DNA from 3 places in the Serratia sp. AS12 genome. Region 1 is predicted to be linked to each of the others. Evidence: riboswitches for the same ligand, from Rfam matches in the RefSeq annotation. Region 1 holds a riboswitch; each other region holds the start of a gene.
The links. Region 1 has a riboswitch for thiamine pyrophosphate ahead of thiM (hydroxyethylthiazole kinase). Riboswitches for the same ligand answer to the same signal wherever they lie in the genome.

Region 1 (2,198 bases):
AGGTAAACCGGAGGATAGTCTTTAACGCAAATGAAATCCATTCGCATTGTTGCGTTGGCGCTGGGCAGTGCTGAAAGGCCCTCGGTACAGGGCAGCTAACATCCCTGCGATGCAGGATATCGTTTTGCGGGGGCTGTAGTCTGAGCCGTGCCAGAGGCCTGAGGTTGATGACAAAGTTGTCTTTGAGTCCGAGATACCCGGGCCTAGCGCACCGAGGGGCGCTCCGACGGCCAAGGCCGTTACGACCCCTTCGGCACGCTCTCCCTAATAACGGGCTTTGTCAGCAGTCTGAGGCCTGACGATGTCAGGCCTTTTCCAGTTCGGCTCACAGCGGGTGAGGCTATTTTTTAGGCGAGTGCAGCAGGTAGTATTCTTCTCCGCCGTCGTCGTTGCCGATGGTTATCTTTTGCCAGCCATGCTTATGGTAAAACGCCAGCGCCTTCTCGTTTTTCACCAGGCATTTCAGCGAACCGGTAGCGGTAAAGGTTCGCTCCGCCGCTTGCAGCAGGGCCGTGCCGACGCCGCGTGGCGGCAAGTGAGGATCGACATACAGGTTGTGAATAAAGTTATCCTGGCGATAAATCGAGACGAACCCCAGTAGTTTTCCCTGATCTTCCGCCACCCAGATATCCTCGCCCAGCGTCGAGCGGTCGAAATCCTCCAGCCGGTAATCTTCGGTATCGCGCCACGTGAACGCCGCCTTGCGCGCAGCCAGATAAAGGGTGCGCAGGAACGGGCGATCGGCTTCTCGGTAGGGTCTTGTTTGCATGGCAGCTCCTTTTTATTTTTTGACACTATAGCGCGATTGACCTCACCGGCAGCAACCCCAATAATGGCCTCCTTGACTCGGGGTGCCCCAAGGGGCTGAGATTTTACCCGTATTACCTGATCTGGATTATGCCAGCGTAGGGAAGTCTCGGTGCCCCAGCCGGTACCCGCCTTCTTGAACGCCGGTTGGGAGGAATATGTTCGCTCGACCTGATGCTTTACCCGGCGCCCGCGCCGCGGCCTGTCTGACCCAATTTAAACAACGGCCCCCGCTGATCCACTGCCTGACCAACGAAGTGGTGCAGGAGCTCACGGCTAACGTATTGCTGGCGCTTGGCGCTTCCCCGGCGATGGTGGTGGAACCGACCGAAGCGGCGCAGTTCAGCCAGATGGCGAGTGCCCTGTTAATCAACATCGGCACTCTCAATGCCTCGCGCGCCGAATCCATGCTGGCGGCGGTAGAGGCCGCCAATTTGGCGGGAACGCCCTGGACGCTGGATCCGGTGGCGGTAGGTGGGTTGGCGTATCGCACCGCCTTTGCCCGTCGTTTGCTGGGCGAGAAGCCGGCGGCAATCCGTGGCAACGCGTCTGAAATTATGGCGCTGAGCGGCCGGCAGGCCGCCGGGCGTGGCGTAGACAGCACCGACGACTCGCTGGCGGCTTTGCCGGCGGCACGCGAACTGGCGCAGCTCAGCGGCGCGGTGGTGGCGGTAACCGGCGTGGTGGATTACATCACCGATGGCCGGCGCGACTGGGCGGTCGCCGGTGGCGATGCGCTGATGACGCGGGTGGTGGGCACCGGTTGCGCCCTGTCGGCGGTGGTGGCGGCATTTTGCAGCCTGCCGGGCGATCGGTTGGACAACGTCGCGACCGCTTGCCGTGTGATGTCGCTTTGCGGCGAGCGGGCCACGCACCGAGCTGCGGGGCCGGGCAGCTTTACCCCGGCGTTTCTCGACGCCCTGTATCAACTGCGTGCGGAGGAGCTGCAATGAAACGGATTAACGCTTTGACCATCGCCGGCACCGATCCGAGCGGCGGCGCCGGCATCCAGGCCGATCTGAAAGCCTTTTCTGCCTTGGGGGCTTACGGCACTTCCGTGATCACCGCGCTGGTGGCGCAAAATACCCGTGGCGTGCAGTCGGTATATAACATCGATCCGGCGTTTGTCGCCGCCCAGCTGGATTCGGTATTCAGCGACGTGCGCATCGACAGCGCCAAAATCGGCATGCTGGCCAACGCCGATATCGTGCAGGCAGTGGCCGAACGTCTGCGCCACTACCGGCCGCCGTTCGTGGTGCTGGATACGGTGATGCTGGCGAAAAGCGGCGATCCCTTGCTGGCGCCGGAGGCGGTAGAGTCTATCCGTCGCGAACTGCTGCCGCAGGTGTCGATCATCACGCCGAACCTGCCGGAGGCAGCGGCTCTGTTGG
Region 2 (2,198 bases), 2.2 Mb from region 1:
AGCCGCACAGCAATGCCAGCCAGCCCTGCCGGCCATACACGCTGAGCAGGCCGAACACCGCCACCAATACCGGCAGCACCAGCGTCATGGCGCACAGCCGCAGCAGCAACAGCCGGCCGGGAAAGCGGCGGCGATACAGCGCGCGGGCCAGCGCGATGGCGGGTAGCACCGAGATCAGCGCGGACAGCAACGCCTGCCAGAAGGTAAAGCGGACTACGTGCCACAGATAGCTGTCCTGCCACAGGCCACGCCAATCGCTTTCCGGTGCGTGCCGCCACAGCGAGCTCATCGCCAGCGCGGCGACGGTCAGGATCAGGCCGGCGGCCAGCAGCCCCGGCCAGAGCCAGTGCGGGATCAGCGGCTGACGGCGGTTTGCCATGCCCGGATCCAGCTACCGCGTTGTTTGGCGACCTCTTCGGCGCTGTATTGCAGCGCGGTCTGGGGTACGGTCATTTGCTCAAAACCGGCCGGCAGTTGAGTCTTGATCACCGGGTACATCCAGTTACCGGTTGGAATGGTGTTCTGGAACGCCGGGGTCACCATAAACTGCATGAAGCGCTCCGCCAGCTCAGGCTGCTTGCTGGCCTTGAGCTTGCCTGCCACTTCAACCTGCAGATAATGGCCCTCGCTGAAGTTGGCCGCGGCGTAGCTGTCTTTCTTCTCTTCGATCAGATGATAAGCCGGGGAGGTGGTGTAGCTGAGCACCAGATCGCCTTCGCCTTTCAGGAACAGGCCGTAGGCTTCACTCCAACCCTTGGTGACGGTGACGGTTTTCTTCGCCAGTTTCTGCCAGGCTTCCGGCGCTTTATCGCCAAACACTTTCTGCATCCACAGCAGCAGGCCCAGGCCTGGGGTGCTGGTGCGCGGATCTTCGTAGATCACCTTCCAGTTTTGATCGCCGTTGACCAGTTCCTGCAGGCTCTTTGGTGGGTTCTTCAGCTTTTCTTTGTTGTAAACGAAGGCAAAGTAGCCGTAGTCATAAGGCACGAAGGTTTTATCCTGCCAGCCGCCCGGCACGCTCAGTTTGGCGCCGTCAACGCGGCTTGGCGCGAATAAACCCGTTTGTTGCGCGGCCTGCAGCAGGTTGTTGTCCAGCCCCAGCACCACGTCGGCGGTGCTGTTTTTCCCTTCCATGCGCAGGCGGTTAAGCAGCGAAACGCCGTCTTCCAGCGCGACGAATTTCAGCTCGCAGTTGCAGTCTGCTTCAAATGCTTTTTTCACCGCCGGGCCTGGGCCCCAGTCGGCCGCGAAGGAATCATAGGTGTAGACCGTCAACGTGGGCTTGGCAAACGCCGGTGCGGCGCACAACAACAGTAATAAGGGCAGGCTTTTTTTGACCACTTTGCACTCCTGAAAGATAAGGGGGCAAAGGTATCTGAGGGCGAGGTGATTACACCGGGTCGCTATGCTCAAATCCCTCCGCCGGTATTGACCGGATCAGGTTCGACGGGTTTGTTCTCAGCAAAACCTGCACGTCGCGTTTTCATCGCGCCGCCGCCGTTTCGCACCCCGTTGAGACGGCGCTATTGTAGAGATTAACGGGCGCCGGCGAAAGGCGCTTATGCTTCCGGCGGCGCAAACCAGGCGGATTTAAAATCAAACCAGCCAAGGGTGTTCATGCGCACACCGCGCATGCTGCGCTGGCCGTGCAGTTGCAGCCAATGATGAAACAGCGGGTGTAACTGGTGACCGCTGACCAACCGTTGGCAAAAATCCGCCAGCGGCAGGGCATTGGCGCGCCATAACGCCGCATCTGCGGCGAGATCGTCATTCATGCAATGCTGCATCAACGGCAACTCATACAGGGTGGCGAACAGCGAGAACTCCAGCGGCAGGTAGAAGTTGGCGCTACCCAGCCACAGATCGCTGGTGGCCTCTCCTTTATGCCAGGCGTCGTAGTTCACCGTCTGCACGTTAAGCCGTACCCCGTGCAGCGCCAGCAGCGGTTCAATTGCCTGCTCAATCGCCTGGAATTCCGAGTGCTCGCTGTAGTAAGTCAGCGTCAGCTCGGTTAACCCGGCCGGCTTTGGCTGCTGCGCCAGCGCACGATTGTGATGCCAGCGCGGCAGGATGCCATAGGCCGGTGACCAATAGCGCTGATAAACCGCTCCGGCATTGCTCAGCAGCGAGATGGGGTTAATCAGCTCGCACAGCCAACTGCGAATGGCCGGATCGGCCGCCAGAGGAGAGCGTTGATC
Region 3 (2,198 bases), 1.7 Mb from region 1:
ACCGGCAGCCCTTCCCATTCACCAATGGTGCGCGCCATTCGCCCCAGCAGGGAAAACGACGCCGCCGAACCGAACGGCAATTCACCGTGCGGTAACCAAAGCTTGCTTTCATGGCTGACGATCCACCAGCCATTTTCATTACCCGTTAATGCAAGTTCCATATCGTTGTTGCACAACCTCAGCTTCACTGGCACTCTACAAATCGGCCTTGTTACATTTTAATAACTTACTGTTACTTTTTATTACTTACGGAGTCAAACATGCTCAACCGTTTGGAAAGCCTGACTCAGCGCGTTGGTGGTAGTAATGAATTAGTTGATCAATGGCTTCAGGCGCGCAAGCAGTTGCTCGTCGCCTATTGCACCCTCGTGGGCATCAAACCGAACAAAGAAAAGCATACGCCGCTGAATGAAAAAGCGCTGGAGAACTTTTGCCATAATTTGGTGGATTATCTCTCTGCCGGGCATTTTCATATCTATGACAGAATTATCAAACAAGTGGAAGCCGCACCGAGTCCGAAAATGGCGCTATCGGTGAACATCTATCCCAAACTTTGGGTCAATACCGAGCAGATCATGGCTTTCCACGATCGCTATACCGAAGTGGATATCGATCAGGACGTGTGCATCGAATTCCACCAGGCGCTGTCGGATATCGGTGAAACACTTGCGGCACGTTTTGCCCTGGAAGATAAGCTGATCCAACTGGCGACCGAAGCCTCGCAGCAACCGCTGCCGGATAAAGCGCTGGATCAGACGCGTTAGAATTTTGTAGTTTTTTTTATTATCCCTCCTATACTGGAGGGCATCTTGTCGGAGTGCCTAGCGCTGATTTGCTCATCAAATTGGCCAGGCTGAGACCGTTAATTCGGGATCCGCGGAACCTGATCGGGTTAATACCCGCGAAGGGAACAAGAGTAATCTATCGCCACTGGCAGGGCTTCCCGAACGGGGATACTCCGCCTTGCCGGCCAGTATCATTACTCCCTCCGAGCTCCAGACAAGCAATTTTCCCCACTCATTACACTGGTAGGAATTTGCTATGTCTAACGTTAAAAAACCGCGCGCCCGTAAAGAACAGCGCGAAGAAGCCCAGCAGTTTATCGACACTCTGCAAGGCGTATCCTTTCCCAATTCACACCGCATCTATCTGCAAGGCTCACGCAGCGATGTGCTGGTCCCGATGCGTGAAATCCAGCTCAGCCCGACGCTGATTGGCGGTGACAAAGACAACCCGCAATACGAGCAGAACGAAGCTATCCCGGTATATGACACCGCCGGCCCGTACGGCGATCCGCAATCCGAGCTCGATGTGCATCGCGGCCTGGCGAAACTGCGCGCCGGCTGGATCGAAGAACGTGGCGATACCGAAGCCCTCACAGGCGTCAGTTCCGGATTCACTCAGCAGCGCCTGGCGGACGAAGGGTTGGATCATCTGCGCTTCGAACATCTGCCGCTGCCGCGCAAGGCGCAACCGGGCAAATGCGTCACCCAGTTGCACTACGCTCGCGCCGGCATCGTCACCCCGGAAATGGAATTCATCGCCATCCGCGAAAACATGGGCCGTGAGCGTATCCGCGGCGAAGTACTGCGCCACCAGCATCCAGGTCAAAGCTGGGGCGCCAATCTGCCGCAAAACATCACGCCGGAATTCGTTCGCCAGGAAGTGGCCGCCGGCCGCGCCATCATTCCCGCTAACATCAACCACCCGGAATCCGAACCGATGATCATCGGCCGTAACTTCCTGGTGAAGGTCAACGCCAATATCGGTAATTCGGCAGTGACTTCGTCAATCGAAGAAGAAGTGGAGAAGCTGGTGTGGTCCACCCGCTGGGGTGCGGACACCGTGATGGATTTGTCCACCGGCCGTTATATCCACGAAACCCGTGAATGGATCCTGCGTAACAGCCCGGTGCCGATCGGCACGGTACCTATCTATCAGGCGCTGGAAAAAGTGAACGGCGTGGCCGAGAGTCTGACCTGGGAAATGTTCCGCGATACGCTGCTGGAGCAGGCGGAGCAAGGCGTCGACTACTTCACCATCCACGCCGGTGTGCTGCTGCGTTATGTGCCGATGACCGCCAAACGCCTGACCGGCATCGTCTCTCGTGGCGGTTCGATCATGGCCAAGTGGTGCCTGTCGCATCATCAGGAAAACTTCCTGTATCAACACTTCCGCGAAATTTGTGAAATCTGCGC

Region 2: another riboswitch for thiamine pyrophosphate. It lies ahead of thiB (thiamine ABC transporter substrate binding subunit); the one in region 1 lies ahead of thiM (hydroxyethylthiazole kinase).
Region 3: another riboswitch for thiamine pyrophosphate. It lies ahead of thiC (phosphomethylpyrimidine synthase ThiC); the one in region 1 lies ahead of thiM (hydroxyethylthiazole kinase).

Annotation. Positions count from the first base shown of each region.
Region 1 is NC_015566.1:4,039,811-4,042,008, reverse strand. It holds gene SERAS12_RS18870 (GNAT family N-acetyltransferase) at 341-769, opposite strand; TPP riboswitch at 838-929, shown strand; gene thiM (hydroxyethylthiazole kinase) at 966-1,760, shown strand; gene thiD (bifunctional hydroxymethylpyrimidine kinase/phosphomethylpyrimidine kinase) at 1,757-2,198, shown strand, end outside.
Region 2 is NC_015566.1:751,451-753,648, forward strand. It holds gene thiP (thiamine/thiamine pyrophosphate ABC transporter permease ThiP) at 1-379, opposite strand, end outside; gene thiB (thiamine ABC transporter substrate binding subunit) at 355-1,341, opposite strand; TPP riboswitch at 1,397-1,522, opposite strand; gene sgrR (HTH-type transcriptional regulator SgrR) at 1,560-2,198, opposite strand, start outside.
Region 3 is NC_015566.1:285,270-287,467, reverse strand. It holds gene nudC (NAD(+) diphosphatase) at 1-161, opposite strand, end outside; gene SERAS12_RS01285 (Rsd/AlgQ family anti-sigma factor) at 261-764, shown strand; TPP riboswitch at 804-927, shown strand; gene thiC (phosphomethylpyrimidine synthase ThiC) at 1,042-2,198, shown strand, end outside.